2 regions of the Rhizobium sp. WW22 genome follow, and region 2 is predicted to be linked to the other one. Evidence: riboswitches for the same ligand, from Rfam matches in the RefSeq annotation. Region 2 holds a riboswitch; the other holds the start of a gene.
What was found. Region 2 has a riboswitch for cobalamin ahead of nrdH (glutaredoxin-like protein NrdH). Riboswitches for the same ligand answer to the same signal wherever they lie in the genome.

Region 1: linked by a shared signal. The riboswitch ahead of ACK83U_RS26600 (ABC transporter substrate-binding protein) and the one ahead of nrdH (glutaredoxin-like protein NrdH) in region 2 are both predicted to bind cobalamin.

Annotation. Positions count from the first base shown of each region.
Region 1 covers NZ_CP178199.1:1,638,176-1,645,893, reverse strand. The annotation lists gene ACK83U_RS26635 (sigma-54-dependent transcriptional regulator) at 1-83, shown strand, start outside; gene copC (copper homeostasis periplasmic binding protein CopC) at 126-494, opposite strand; gene ACK83U_RS26625 (SCO family protein) at 628-1,224, opposite strand; gene ACK83U_RS26620 (copper chaperone PCu(A)C) at 1,214-1,693, opposite strand; gene ACK83U_RS26615 (PepSY-associated TM helix domain-containing protein) at 1,756-3,126, opposite strand; gene ACK83U_RS26610 (hypothetical protein) at 3,354-3,758, opposite strand; gene ACK83U_RS26605 (GGDEF domain-containing protein) at 3,923-5,068, shown strand; cobalamin riboswitch at 5,150-5,406, shown strand; gene ACK83U_RS26600 (ABC transporter substrate-binding protein) at 5,571-6,587, shown strand; gene ACK83U_RS26595 (iron ABC transporter permease) at 6,591-7,628, shown strand; partial or broken gene ACK83U_RS26590 (ABC transporter ATP-binding protein) at 7,625-7,718, shown strand, end outside.
Region 2 covers NZ_CP178199.1:1,324,428-1,332,145, forward strand. The annotation lists gene ACK83U_RS25055 (hypothetical protein) at 1-140, opposite strand, end outside; gene ACK83U_RS25060 (HU family DNA-binding protein) at 496-774, shown strand; gene nrdF (class 1b ribonucleoside-diphosphate reductase subunit beta) at 928-1,902, opposite strand; gene nrdE (class 1b ribonucleoside-diphosphate reductase subunit alpha) at 1,923-4,004, opposite strand; gene nrdI (class Ib ribonucleoside-diphosphate reductase assembly flavoprotein NrdI) at 4,121-4,516, opposite strand; gene nrdH (glutaredoxin-like protein NrdH) at 4,528-4,749, opposite strand; cobalamin riboswitch at 4,998-5,216, opposite strand; gene ACK83U_RS25085 (FUSC family protein) at 5,338-6,435, opposite strand; gene ACK83U_RS25090 (DUF1269 domain-containing protein) at 6,660-7,202, opposite strand; gene ACK83U_RS25095 (hypothetical protein) at 7,254-7,544, opposite strand.

The sequences.
Region 1 (7,718 bases), 310 kb from region 2:
CGCAGGCGCTCAGACTGCCGCGCCGCAGTCTCTATGCACGCCTGCAGCGCCACGGCATCAATCCGTCCGCCTATCGCAAGTAAGTTAGCTTGCGCACCGATGGTTGCCGGCAGTTTCCAGGCCGTTCAAGGCGCTATGGTGAAACTATAGTTCCCGTTGGTCTTGTGGCCATCCGTAGAGAGCACATGCCATTCGACCGTGTACTTCCCTGGCGCAAGCTTGTCGGCTACCGGCACCATGAGCGTGGTGCCGCTATTCATCAGCATGGCCTCACCGGTCTTGATGGTTGCCTTGTCAGGCCCGGTTATCTTAATGCCGCTGAATTTCACATTGAGACCTTCCGAGAAGGTCAGGTCGAGCTCCGACGGGGCGCTCTTGACCAAGCCGTCGGCCGCCGGAACGGCGGATTTCAGATGGGCATGGGCCATAGCCTGGCCGGCAAGGGCGATACTGATTGCAGTTGCAGCGAGAAGCAGTTTCTTGATAGGGGGCATTTGATTTCCTTATCATGTTGGTGATCCGGGGAAAGCCCGCGGATCGTGTGATGGCGATCGGTCGATCACCGATATCCGTTGCCGCAAGGGCCGACGGAATTCCCATTCCCGGAGCCGATTACGCACCCCGGAATTAATTCTGTTGCAGCAGATTTCGGATCTTCTGCAGGGCGACATCGGTATTTTCCTGGTAGGCGATCGTACCCCTGAGATTGCCGTCGGCATCGACGAGCAGTACGGACGCCGTGTGGTCCATGGTGTATCCGCCGTCCGGGCTGGGCACCTTTTTGGCATAGATGCGCCAGCCTTTGATCGCCTTCTGCATTTCACCGGGATCGCCCGTGATGCCGATAATCCGGTCGGTGAAATTGCCGGTGTAGCTATGCATGATCTCCGGCGTATCGCGCTCTGGATCGAGGGTGAAGAAATAGGCCTTCAACCCGTCGGCTTGAGGTCCGAGCGTCTTGAACCAGCCCGCCATATCGTAGAGCGTCGTCGGGCAGACGTCGGGGCAATGCGTATAGCCGAAATAGACAAGCGAGGGATGACCCGACAGGGCTTTTTCGGTGATGGGTTCACCGCGATCGTCCGTCAGCGTGAAGGCTGCACCGAAGCTGCCGGCCGCCCGGACCTTGGGCGTCATGAGGAAGGTTGCGTAGCCGATGGCACCAGCGCCGACGATAAGCGCCAGGGCGACGGCCGTTGCCGCAAAGCGTCGTCTATTTGACATGGGATGCCTCCTTGTTTGCCGCGATCGATCCGACGCGAAAATCGATTTCGGCCGTACCGGCTTTTTCGAATTTGAGCGATGTCCTCACCGTCTGGCCCTGAAGGAAGGGCGTGGCGACCTTCATGAACATGAGGTGGTAGCCGCCGGGTTTGAGCTCGATGGTCTTGCCGGCCGGTATTGCTAGGCCGCCGGCAAGCTCGCGCATGATCATCACGTCATTGTCCATCTTCATCTCGTGAATCTGGACCGTTGCGGCGCGCGGTGAACTCGCTGCCATCAGCCGGTCGTCGGTGCCTCCCGTATTCGTGATGGTCATATAACCGCCGCCGACGGGAGCTCCCGGCACCATGGCGCGAACATAGGGTGCGGAAATGGTGAGGTTGCCGATTTTGACATCGTCGGCGGAAGCGAGAGAGGAAGACAGGAATGCCAGCCCGAAAGCAGCGAGGGCAGAGATGGGTTTCTGCATGATCGATATCCTTGATCCGGAGAAGAGCAGGCGGGCGAAGCCTCTGGCTCCGCCTCACCTCGTCAGGAGAAGAAGCGCCGGAGAGGCGGCACGAAGCGAACCAGGAGCTGGTCGAGGAGAAGCATCGCGACGATGGCGGCGCCCGTCAGCGGGAAAGCCATGCCGAAGACGATGGCAATGAACCAGAGGCCGACATAGACGGACTTCTGCGGCGGCATCGGCGGTACGCCAAGACGGCCCGATGGCCGGCGCTTCCACCACATGGTCGCAGCCGTCACGCAGCAAAGAATGATGGCCAGACAAGCGGCCAGCATCAGAAGCTGGTTGAAGAGCCCCCATTCCTGTCCCTGATGGACGTTGATGCCCCATTCGATCGCCTTGCCGAGTGCCGGATACTGATCGTAGGAAATATCGACGAGCGGCTTGCCGGAATATTGGTCGATATGGACGGTGCGTTCTTTGCCAAGGTCGCCGAAATAATGGCTGGCGGTATAGACGCCGGTCCCATCTGATGGGATCGCAAGATCCGAGCCGGCGACCATGCCCAGCCCATGCATGACGTCGACGGCCTTATCGAGACCGATCGGCTCGGCCGATTGCGCCGCGATATCGGAGAGCGGAACGGGCGCGTTTTCGACGACCCAGCCGGCGCGGCTGACGATATCCTGCGTGACCTTTGTCGATTTCGGAACGTCGTCCCAGACTGCCGCCGGTGTTCCGAAATTGTGAGCGGTCAGCCAGGCATTGACGTTGGCGCCCCAGTAGCCGGACCACGGCATGCCGCTGAAGGCGAGAAAGAAGATCAGGATGCCGGCAAGCGCTCCCGTCACGGCATGTAGGTCGCGCCAGAAGACGCGGCGTGATGGGGTGCCGCGAACGGTGAGCACGCCGCCCGTCTGCTGGCGCGGCCACCACAGATAGATGCCCGTCACCACGAGGACGAGAGCAAAGCCCGCGACGATCTCGATGAGGCGATTGGTCCATTTGCCGAAATATTCTAGGCTGTGGATGCGCTTGACGACCCAGCCGAACTCCTGTTTCGACCCTACTGATCCTAGAATGCTGCCATCGTAAGGATTGACGTAGACGATGGTCGATTGTCCATCCTTGGACAGCGTTATCCAGGCCGAGCGGTTCGGCGCCGACGCTTCGTGATAGGAGGTTGCGCGCGCGCCCGGAAAGGCCGAAAGCGCCGCGTCGGCGATCTGCTGCGGCCGCAGCATGGTGCCGGCTTCGGTGACGAGATAGCGATGCGAATAGAAGGTATCGGCAATCTGGTCCTTGAATAGATACAACGAACCGGTGATCGCCAGATTGAGCATAAAAGGGATGACGAGCAGGCCGGCGAAAAAATGCCAGCGCCAGATCGCGCGATAGAGCGAGATATTGTGGGTTGCTGCGGCTGCAGGCTCTGCAGCGGTAAAGGCAGACATGAAATCCTCCGAAGATCGGCAGGCTGCCGCAAGGGGCGATCTGAGGAGGGGGCGGCGAGATGGTTCGCCGTTTGGCGTGAGCCTGCTTTCCCTGAGCAGCCGACCAATCGGCCTGCTTCGTTCGGCAAGATGCAGCTGTGAACACCAATCCTCAGATGTCGCGACGTGATGGTCGCGCAAGCGGCAGCGTTGACGGCGGGCATCGCGACGAAAGCCGCAATGCCGGTTCAGCCAACGATGTCGGGGAGGGGTGGTGCTCTCGGGCCTGTATTCGGCGGATAAAGCTGGCGGTGGAACGCCTCCGATCGTGCGACGACCGTCTCTCCACGCGGGGAGGCAAGGCGCTCACAAATGTCGGTAGGAGGCGCAGGCAGCATCGCGGCGGACGCAATCCGGCATGCCTCGCATCCGGGTGCGTAGGCTTTCCCGTGCACCTTGCCGTCGGCATCCTTGTAGGTGATGCAAAGAACGGGCAGGGAGCCATCCGGAAGCCGGTACTGGGCAAGCTCGATCGGGGATATTTCGTCCGCGGTTGCGACGATCGGTTGATGGGCGAAGCCGACGAGCAACAGCGCAACGGCGCAAAGAATGCGCGCGCTCCACTGAAATGTTCGCGAAATCGTCTTCCGCATGCTTGTCCCCACCACCGCATTCGCGGATAAGGTTTCATTCATAGGGCAGGCGCATCACAAGCGCAATGCGTCAATTCGTGCCGCGATGCCGCCGCACTGCCGATCGATGAGAGGCATATAAACTATTTTTAGAGATCGCATGGTATCTCATAAGGACTTCGACCATGCCGCCGCAGCTCATCTATCGCGGCGCGTTGCGAAGACTGGGAATCGCCATGGAAGTCGAAACACATCTGATCTCGCTAATACGTGTCCTCGGCCAGGTGGCGATTATTGTCTATGCCTATTCCTGGGTCATCCGTATCGTCGAGCGCGGCGCTTTGAAATCCGTGGCCGTCGGGCTGTTGTTCGGGCTGGTCGGCATCCTGTCCATGGGCGATCCCATCCAATGGATGCCAGGTGTGATCCAGGATGGCCGGTCGATCCTCCTTGTCCTTACGCCAATCTATGGCGGCCTTTTGGGAACCATTGTCGCTGCGGCGATGATGGCGCTGTTTCGGTACATGGTGGGCGGCATGGGCGCGGTGGTCGGCGTAGCCGGCATCGTAATCGTTGCAATCGCGGGCTATGTACTCACTCTGCTGCCGCGGCAATGGACCGGCACGGGATGGCGGCGATCGGCTCTGTTCGGTCTGGCGACCTGTTCATCCATTGTGGTTGTTTTCCTTTTTCCGTGGACGGTTGCGCGCGCCCTTCTTATCTCGGCGACACTTCCGGTGACGATCGTCAATATCCTCGGCGTCATGCTGTTGTCGGATCTCTTGCAGCGGGAGCAATATCGCATTGGCATCCAGCGCGCGCTGGAGAACGAAGCGAGCCTCGATCCGCTGACAAGGCTTCCCAACCGCCGGGTGCTGCAGCGCGAAGGCGATCGATGCAGCAAGGAAGCGGGTATGCGGCGTATCCCCTTCTCGATCATCATGCTCGATATCGATCACTTCAAGAAGATCAACGATAGCTGGGGCCATTCCTTCGGTGACACCGTTCTGGCGCGGTTGGCCGATGTCATCAGGCAAACCGTCCGCAAGACTGATATTGCCGCCCGTTATGGCGGCGAGGAGATCGTCGTGCTGCTGCCCAACACCGATACGCGAGCCGCCGCTGCCGTCGCGGAGAAAATTCGCAAGGACATCGAGGACACGACCTTGATGTTCGAGCAGGAGGCCGTCCATGTCACGGTCAGCATCGGCATCGCCTGCTCCCTCGAACCGACGACAGATTTCAAACATGTGCTCGAGGCCGCCGACAAGGCGCTCTATCGGGCGAAGGCGGGCGGGAGAAATCGTGTGGAACTGGCAGAGGCCGCATAGGCCCGCCGCCTTTCCTTCCCATGGGCATGGCGTGCTCTGTCTCATTTCTATCCAAGCGTCCTTGACGGAACGGGGCAGTCCGGAATAACTGGACGTGACGGTTCCCCAAGGAAGACTCCGCGGGGATTAATAGGGAACACGGTGAGGATGACCCAAGCGGGACCTAGACCGTGGCTGCCCCCGCAACTGTAAGCGGATTGCCGATCATCCGGGAATGACCAGCCTGCTGGTTCCTTCCTGAGGCTTTGAGCCGCGCCACTGCAAGCATGCTTGCGGGAAGGCCGATGATAGTCAGATATCCGCAAGCCAGGAGACCTGCCGTCGATCACGATCCAATCAGCCGGGCGGGGATGCTCGGAAAGGACAGAGAATGATTGACCTGCGCCTTCGACATTATCCGACACCTATCGGCCTTGATTGGGATCTCCGCAGCCGGCGGCCGTCTTTCTCAGCGCGATCGCGCTGACGCCGCCCCGTTTCCTTAATCCTATCGAGACCTTTCATGCGCCATTTTTTGACGACCATTGCATTTGCACTTGGGCTGACCGGTTTTGCCGGCTCCGGTTTTGCCGCCACCCAATATCCTCTCACCATCGATAATTGCGGTCAGAAGGTCACTTTTGAAAAGGCTCCGGCCAAGATCGTTTCGATCGGCCAGGGCATGAGTGAAATCCTCTTTTCGCTCGGCCTTGCCGACAAGATTGCCGGAACGGCGGTCTGGGTCGGCCCGGTTCTGCCGCAATATGCCGAAGTCAACGGCAAGATCCCGCGGCTCGCCGATAACGATCCGAGCTTCGAATCCGTCGTTGGCAAGGCTCCGGATCTCGTCGCTGCCGAATTCGAATGGCATGTCGGCGCGCAGGGTTCCGTCGGCACACGCCAGCAATTTTCGGAACTCGGGATCAATACCTATGTTGCTCCGACCGATTGTGTCGCCAAGGTCAATACCGATGGCGGCGATGGTGTGCGCAAGGAGCTTTTCACGATGGATCTGGTCTATCACGAAATCGCCGAGCTCTCGCAGATCTTCGACGTTAGGGATCGCGGCGATGCCCTGATCGCGGATCTGAAAAAGCGCGAGGCGGATGCAGTCGCTTCGATTGCCGCTGCCAAGGCCAAGGATCTTCCGATCGTGTTCTGGTTCTCCAGCAAGGAGGTCAATGGCGATGCCTATATCGCCGGCAAGAACAGCGCGCCGGCCTATATCCTGAAGACGCTCGGCGCCAGAAACGTGGTGACGACGGAAGAAGAATGGCCGATGGTCGGGTGGGAAACCATTTCGCAGGCCAACCCGGCCGTGATCGTCATAGCCACCATGGACCGCCGCCGCTATGCGGCCGACGATCCGAAGGTCAAAGTCGATTTCCTCGAAAAAGATCCAGTCACCAGCCAGCTCGACGCCGTTAAGAACAAGCGTTTCGTCATGATGGATGCGCAGTCGATGAACCCGACCATCCGCACCATCGACGGCATTGAAGTATTGGCCAAGGGCATCAAGTCCTTCGGCCTGGCGCAGTAAGATATGGGTCTCGCCGCAAAACGCAGGGCATGGTGGGCGCTCTTGGCGCTCGCCATGGCTGCCGTCATTCTTCTGGCATTCATGATCAGCCTCGCCGTATCGATCGGCGAGATTTCGATCCCGCTGTCGACCACAGTAAAGGCCGTTTCGAACCGGTTGTTCGGAACGAGCTTCGAACTCAGCCGGATCCATCAGGGGATCGTCTGGGACTATCGCCTGAGCCGCGCGCTCGTTGCTGCAAGCACCGGTGCGTCGCTTGCCTTGAGCGGGGTGGTCTTGCAGGCGTTGCTGCGCAATCCGCTCGCCGAACCCTTTGTGCTGGGCATTTCCGCCGGCGCCTCCACCGGAGCGGTCTGCATCATGATCCTCGGTCTTGGCTACGGCATTCTCGGCCTTTCCGGCGGCGCCTTCCTCGGCGCAGTTGCAGCCTTTCTTTTCGTCGGCCTGCTTGCCGCCGGGGTCGGTGGCACGAGCGAGCGCATCATTCTATGCGGCGTCGCCGGTTCGCAGCTTTTCAACGCGCTCACCTCCTATATCGTCACCACCTCGGCCAATGCGGAGCAGGCGAGGGGCGTCATGTTCTGGCTTCTCGGCTCCATGAGCGGCGTGCGCTGGCCGGACGTTTATCTTTCCGGGCCGGTCGCCATCATCGGCTTCGCCGTCTGCATGGCGCATGTCCGCGTGCTCGATGCCTTCATCTTCGGCACGGATGCTGCCGCATCGCTTGGCATTGCGGTCAAGCGCGCCCAAGTCGTTCTGCTCGGCGTGACGGCTTTCATGACGGCAGCGGTCGTCAGCATCGTCGGCTCCATCGGTTTCGTCGGGCTCGTCATTCCGCATGCGGCCCGCTTCGTTGTCGGGCCGAGCCATGACCGGCTTTTGCCGGCAGCGGCTCTGGCCGGCGCCATCTTCATGGTCGCCGCCGATATCATCTCGCGGGTCATCATTCCCCAGCAGATTCTGCCGATCGGCGTCGTCACGGCCTTGTTCGGGGCTCCGGCCTTCGCCCTCATTCTCTATCGCACCCGGAGGACGGCATGAGCATTGCTGTGGACACGGTAACCTTTGCAGCCGGCAATAGCCTCATCGTCAACGGCGTCAGTCTGACGGTGGAAAAAGGCAAGGTGCTTG
Region 2 (7,718 bases):
GCCGCGCGGACATCGTCGTCCGTGCCGTCCCGTGCTGCTCTTGCCAGTTCAAGGCCCTCACTGCTGATGATCTGCTTTGCGACCTCGATTGCCCACAGCCCGAAATCGCCGCGGTTGTCTATCTTGATCTCGTGTTCCATTGCTTGTTCCATTCATCCATCGTGAGCAAGCCTCTATAGAGCCAACCAGCGAAAGGCCACCCCGATCGCGCCGCCGTAGCGGGTGTCCATATGGTGAAAAGATGCGCCGTTGCTCCACGGCTCGTCCATTTTCGGAGATTCGCAGGCTTCTGCGGATACCCGTTTGTCGCTGTCTATCGGCTGCATGGCCAGGTCTTCGCCTGGAAAATCACCCGCGGAAAACCTCCAAAATGGCGTCAATGCGTCGGAACCTGTGGAAATGCAGGCTTTCTCGCCCTTTCATGTCAGAAGTCCTCGTGACAACTGGCATCTCCAATGGAAATGATTCCGCCGTTATCAATGCGGGGGAAGCCTCATGACCACTACCAATGAAATTGCAGACAAGATTGCCGCAGATCACAAGCTCACCAAGGCACAGGGTAAGGCAATCGTCGAAGCCGTCTTTGCCACCATCACCGGAGCCGCGACTTCCGGCGCCGAGACCTCAATTCCGGGTTTTGGTAAGTTCAAGGTCAAGGATACGCCGGAGCGCGAAGCACGCAACCCGGGAACGGGCGCAACCATCAAGGTTGCAGCATCGAAGAAGCTGACCTTCACGCCTGCAAAGGCGCTGAAGGATGCGCTCAACAAATAATCCCTGCTCTGGCCGAAGGCCCGTAGGCTCATGACCGACCCTATCCGCTAGGGCCGGTCATTTGCCGTTTCATACGAGCGCACGCGCCGCTTCGTCGTGAGGCGGTTTCGAAGGTACTGTCTCGAACTGCCTAAGCTGCGCCAAGCTCCATCCTCAGAAATTCCAATCCTCATCCTCTGTGGCGACCGCCTTGCCGATCACATAGGACGAGCCCGATCCCGAGAAGAAGTCATGGTTCTCGTCCGCATTCGGGGAAAGCGCCGAGAGGATCGCCGGGTTGACCTTGCAGGCCTCGGCCGGGAAGAGCGCCTCATAGCCGAGATTCATCAGTGCCTTGTTGGCGTTGTAATGCAGGAACTTCTTGACATCTTCTGTTAGCCCGACGCCGTCATAGAGCGCTTCGGTATATTTGGCCTCGTTGTCATAAAGCTCCAGCAGAAGATCGAAGGCAAAGTCCTTGATCTCCTGGCGTTGCCCGTCCGAAAGCCGCTCAATCCCACGCTGGAATTTGTAGCCGATGTAATAGCCATGCACGGCTTCGTCGCGGATGATGAGGCGGATCATATCGGCGGTGTTGGTGAGCTTGGCGCGGCTCGACCAGAACATCGGCAGATAGAAGCCGGAATAAAACAGGAAGCTCTCAAGGAAGACGCTCGCGACTTTCTTCTTCAAGGGATCGCCGGAGGCATATTGCTCGATGATCAGCGTAGACTTCTTCTGTAGGAATTCGTTCTCCTCCGACCAGCGATAGGCATCATCGACATCGGGCGTCAGGCAGAGCGTCGAAAAGATCGACGAATAGGAGCGTGCATGCACCGCTTCCATGAAGGAGATATTCGACAGCACCGCTTCTTCATGCGGGGTGGCGGCATCAGCCATCAGCTTTACGGCGCCGACGCCGTTCTGGATCGTGTCGAGCAGCGTGAGGCCGGTGAAGACGCGGATGGTGAGCTGCTGCTCCTCCGGCTTCAGCGTGGCCCAGGACTGGATATCATTCGACAGCGGCACCTTTTCCGGCAGCCAGAAATTACCGGTCAGGCGGTTCCAGACTTCGAGATCCTTATCGTCTTCAATGCGGTTCCAGTTAATGGCGCGAACGCGGCTTGCCGGCTTGAATTGCATGTTCATTGTCATCGTCCCTCAAAGGTTCAGAGCGTGCAGGAAACGCAGCCCTGAACCTGCGTGCCTTCGAGCGCCATCTGGCGAAGCCGGATGTAGTAGATGGTCTTGATGCCCTTCTTCCAGGCATAGATCTGCGCCTTGTTGATATCGCGCGTCGTCGCGGTATCGCGGCAAAACAGCGTGAGCGACAAGCCCTGGTCGACATGCTGGGTCGCGGCCGCATAGGTGTCGATAATCTTTTCCGGACCGATTTCGTAGGCGTCCTGGTAGTAATCGAGATTGTCGTTCGTCATGAAGGCAGCCGGGTAGTAGACGCGGCCGATCTTGCCTTCCTTGCGGATCTCGATCTTGGAGACGATCGGGTGGATCGAAGAGGTCGAGTGGTTGATATAGGAGATCGAGCCCGTCGGCGGCACGGCCTGCAGGTTCTGGTTATAGAGCCCGCCTTCCATCACGGCTTTCTTGAGTTCCAGCCAATCTTCCTGGGTCGGAACGGCAATGCCGGCCTTTTCGAAGATTTCCGCGACACGTTCGGTCGCAGGCTTCCATTCCTGGTTCGTATATTTGTCGAAATATTCGCCGGAGGCGTATTTCGAATTCTCGAAGCCCTTGAAGCTCTGGCCTCGCTCGACCGCAAGCAGGTTCGAGCCGCGAATGGCGTGGTAGGTCACCGTATAGAAATAGATATTGGTGAAATCGACGCCCTCTTCCGAACCGTAGAAAATGCGCTCGCGGGCGAGATAACCGTGCAGGTTCATCTGGCCGAGACCGATGGCATGGCTCTCGTCATTGCCCTTTTCGATCGAGGGTACGGAGGAGATATGGCTCATGTCGGAGACAGCCGTCAGCGCTCGGATCGACATTTCGATCGTCTTGCCGAAATCCGGGCTGTCCATCGCGGCTGCGATGTTGAGCGAGCCGAGATTGCAGGAGATGTCCTTGCCCATATGCTTGTAGGACAGATCGTCGTTGTATTCACTAGCTTCGCTGACTTGCAGGATTTCCGAGCAGAGATTGCTCATGGTGATGCGGCCGGCAACTGGATTGGCGCGGTTCACCGTGTCTTCGAACATGATGTAGGGGTAGCCGCTCTCGAACTGGATTTCGGCGATCACCTGGAAGAATTCGCGCGCCTTGATCTTCTTCTTGCGGATGCGGCTGTCGCCCACCATCTCGCGATACTTCTCCGTCACCGAAATCTCGGTAAACGGCACGCCGTAGACGCGCTCCACATCATAGGGCGAGAAGAGATACATGTCCTCGTTGTTCTTCGCGAGCTCGAAGGTGATGTCGGGAATGACCACGCCGAGCGACAGCGTCTTGATGCGGATCTTCTCGTCGGCATTTTCGCGCTTGGTATCGAGGAAGCGCATGATGTCGGGATGGTGAGCGTTCAGGTAGACGGCGCCCGCCCCTTGCCGCGCCCCAAGCTGGTTGGCGTAGGAGAAGGAGTCTTCCAGCAGCTTCATGACGGGAATGATGCCGGACGACTGGTTCTCGATGTGCTTGATCGGCGCACCGGCCTCACGGATGTTGGTGAGCGATAGCGCCACGCCTCCGCCGCGTTTCGAAAGCTGCAGAGCCGAGTTAATGGCGCGGCCAATCGATTCCATATTGTCTTCGACACGCAGCAGGAAGCAGGAGACCAGCTCTCCGCGCTGCTTCTTGCCGGCATTGAGGAAGGTCGGCGTTGCCGGCTGGAACCGGCCGGAGATGATCTCGTCGACCAGATCGCGGGCAAGTTGCTCGCTGCCCTGCGCCAGCGTCAGCGCGACCATGCAGATGCGGTCTTCATAACGCTCGAGATAACGTTTTCCGTCGAAGGTCTTCAGCGTGTAGCTGGTGTAGTATTTGAAGGCGCCGAGGAAAGTCGGGAAACGGAACTTCTTCGCATAGGCGTGATCGAAGAGATCGCGCACGAAATTGAAGGAATATTGGTCGAGCACCTCCTGCTCATAATAACCTTCCGTCACCAGATAATCGAGCTTTTCCCTAAGGTTATGGAAAAAGACCGTGTTCTGGTTAACGTGCTGCAGGAAGTATTGCTTCGCCGCCATGCGATCCTTGTCGAGCTGGATTTTTCCGTGCTCGTCATAGAGGTTCAGCATGGCGTTCAGGGCGTGATAATCCAACGCCGTCTCCGGGGCCTTTGCCGGGCGGTCATTCGCGGGAGCAGGAAAAGTGCTCTGCGTTTTTTCGCCGGCATCTCGCGACAAAGAAGAGCTTAGCGTGTCCAAAATCGTTCCAATCCGTGTCTGACATTGGCGACATCCTCATCTGTGCCCAGAAGTTCGAACCGATAGAGATACGGTACCTGGCATTTGGCAGAGATGATGTCGCCGGCGATCCCATAGGTCGCGCCGAAGTTGCTGTTGCCCGCGGCGATGACCCCGCGGATGTTCGAACGGTTGCCCGCATCGTTGAGGAAGCGGATCACCTGCTTGGGCACGGCCCCCTTGCCGCCTTCGCCGCAATAGGTCGGGACGATCAGGACGTAGGGCGAGGTCGCACGAAACTCGTCGCCCGCGGCAAGCGGGATACGAGCAGCCGGCAATGCGAGCTTGACAACGAAGCGATGGGTATTTTCCGACCGGCTGGAGAAATAGACGATCTCGCCCACGGCCCGGATCCTTAAGCGAGGGTGCTGATCATGTCGGGACGGAAGCCGGCCCAATGCAGTTTACCGGCGACAACAACCGGAACCTGACGATAGCCGAGACCTTGCACCAGCTCATAGGCGGCGGCATCGGTCGATACGTCGACGATGGTGTAGTCGATGCCTTGGCGATCAAGCGCGCGGGTGGTTGCCGTGCACTGGACACAGGCGGGTTTGCTGTAGACGGTAATGCTCATGAGGTATCCTCGTATGGATGGGCACAGAAAATCGCTCGGGCATCGGATGATGCCCGCTCGGCGGGTGAAAAGTGGACGTAAGCCTAGCCGGCGGCCGGACGCATTTCAGCGGCCGTCATTCGCGCGGGCGACTATGAATACTCAATAACATGGACTTCACCCCGAAGTTATTCATGCGGGGTCTTCAAGGAAGCGATGACGGCGATCCTGCCGCATGAACCATCGCTCGCCAGTCGGACACCCCGCCCGTGGACGTTGTTGCTCAAGGCAGGTCTCCTGGCTCGCGGGTCATAACATTCGTCCTGTCTTCCCAAGACACAAGGCCTCAGTGACGTCATCAAACGAATGCTCGCCGCTCACAGTTGCGGGGGCAGCTCCGGCTTGGCAATCGTCATGCTCGCCGACCGGATTCCCATCTTAGCCTCCAATCCTTGCGAATCAGAAGAACCTCGAACACTATATATAGTATCCTCGGTTAAAATTGCGTCAACTGCTTCGACAGCCTCAATCAGATTTCCATGTTGATGGATGTCGACCATCGCACCCAACGCAGAGACTTGGGACTGGCCAAAAACAGGCTGGAGCCTTTCAATTGACGTTGCTTTCGCGGATGCGGTCGGCGAGATCGAGAAAATTCTGGCGCATGCGTCGCAATGTGAAATCGAGACCGAACAACCGGCCCGTTTCGCTAAATCCCATCGATTGGGCAGCCTCGGAAGTCTGAAGAGTGCTGAACGCGGCGTCGAAAGCCGCGTCGCCTGCCGAAAGCACATCCGGATCGATTTCGCCACCGGCACGCAACGCCCGGCCGCATGCCTCCGCAAAACGGGCCTGTGCCTCCAGCATTCCGCCTGCCTGCGGCCCGATCGCCTCGACAATCGCCGGCGGGAAAGGTGTTTCCACGATGTGGCTGAGATAGGTCATGTCGTTGCGGATGCGCCAGAGCGAACGGGGAATGGCCTCCGAAATTCCCTGTCGTGTCAGCCAGAAGGCGCGCTCGCGCTGCGCGTCGCTCAAAAGCGCTTCTGTCGCCATCAAGGACTGACGCAGGGCGATATTTGCCTCGGTGGCCGATACCGGCTCCCCCTTTTCGACGCCGGCTGCGAGCCTTCGCAAGATCTGCGCCATGACATCGAGTGCCGACCCGAAGCGATCCAAAACCATGGTCCGCGAGCGCGTCGGCAGGATGAACAGGCTGGCGAGCACGCCGACGACACCGCCCAGGGTAATTTCGGCGATGCGATCGATCACGAAAATCTCGACGGGAACGGCGGCGGAATGTGTCAGCATGACGATCGCGGCCGTCAGTCCGGCATTGCGCAGACGAGGCACGCGCACCGCCACGAAACTTGAAACGCCGACGACGCAGATCAGGGCAATGCCAATCGCAAGCGGCTGCTGCGGCGTGACGAATACCGCAATACCTCCGAGCACGGCGCCAGCGACTGTCGCAACCAGCCGGTCGAAAGCCGCTCCGGCGGTCGCGCCCACCGACGCCTGCATGACGATCAGTACCGTGAAGACGGCCCAATAGCCCTGCTGGAGATGAAGATGCTGTGAAATGGCATAGGTGATCGTGCACGCGATCATAACCCTTAGCGCCTGCAGCGCCGCGCGTTTGGTCTGAATCAGCGATGTCTTGGGTTTTGACGGCGGCTGGCTTTGACGAATTACAGGATCGGTCATCGCGCAAGTTTTCGCCTGGAAACGTGTGCTGACAATGGCCGTCCGGGGCTTGCCCTCTCCCTGCTGCCGCTAGTGAATGACCGCATGACCTACAATGGCAGTATTTGCGCGATTAGGGAAGGCGCGCAGGTAATGCGAGCGCGCCGTTCAATCCTTGAGCCACCGCGCTTCCTGGACGAAAGCACGGCCTCCGCCGACAACAGGAGTAGAGATCGGATTTACGTTCAGACGGTGGCGGAAGCCTCGGACGTCGGTGAGGTCTCGTCGACAAGCACCTGGCGCAGCCGCGCCTCCTGCTCGGGCGACAGCGAGGTGCGCAGCAGCCGCGCATGCTCGCCCTTGAATTCGGCAAGCACCTTTTCCGGTTGAACCTTGCGGATCAGGAGGAAAAGCGCGGAACTCTTCGCCGGAATGGTTTCGGCCAGACGCTTCATAAGATCGTCGTCGATACCGTAATCGGCCATCGATCCGGCAAGAGCGCCGGAGCCGGCACCGATTGCACCGCCGACGACGAGCCCAGCAAGAGGATTGAGGAAAAGCAGACCAACGAGCGAACCCCAGAGAGCGCCCGAAAGACCACCGCTTGCGGCGCCTGCCGCCGTGAGATTGACACTCTGCTTCAGACGAACCTTTCCGGATTCATCACGAACGGCGATGACGGCATCCTCCAGATCGATCAGATATTCTTTTTCGAGCTGAACGAGCCGGTTCAGGACAGCGTCCGCTTTGTCTGCATCATCGAAACCAAGCACAATAAGTTCTGACATCGAAATCCTCCGGGTCGTGTTGTCGAAACGTGAAATGAGGCGTGAGGCCCCTTAGTGAACAGCCGTACTGACCAATCGGTAAGGATGAGTAGCATTGAACTGCGAGATCATTGCGACAGCCTGTTGCAAAAGCCGTTCGGCATTTTCCGGATCGTCGCGGGCAAGCTCATCTGCATTGACGCGGATCGCTTCGGCCATATTGGTGGAAAGAATGGCGAATTGCTTGTTGCCTTCGACGAGGGCCTCGCGTGCATTGCCTTCCAACGTCTTCGCAACATCGATGAGAATTTCCTCGCGCTCTTCGACGCTGAGTTCTTCGATGGTTTTTGTTCTTTCTTCCATTTTGGTCACTCCTGACAGACGTGATTGTGACCGAGCTCATAAAGCCTCGGCTGCCACTCACTTAGGAAGACGCAAATTCGGGTTCAAGGTTCCATTCCGCCCAACCTTCCGGCTTCCATCGACAAAGGAAATCGGTGTTTGCCTCGCGAGTACGGAACAATGAGCGCGCCGCGC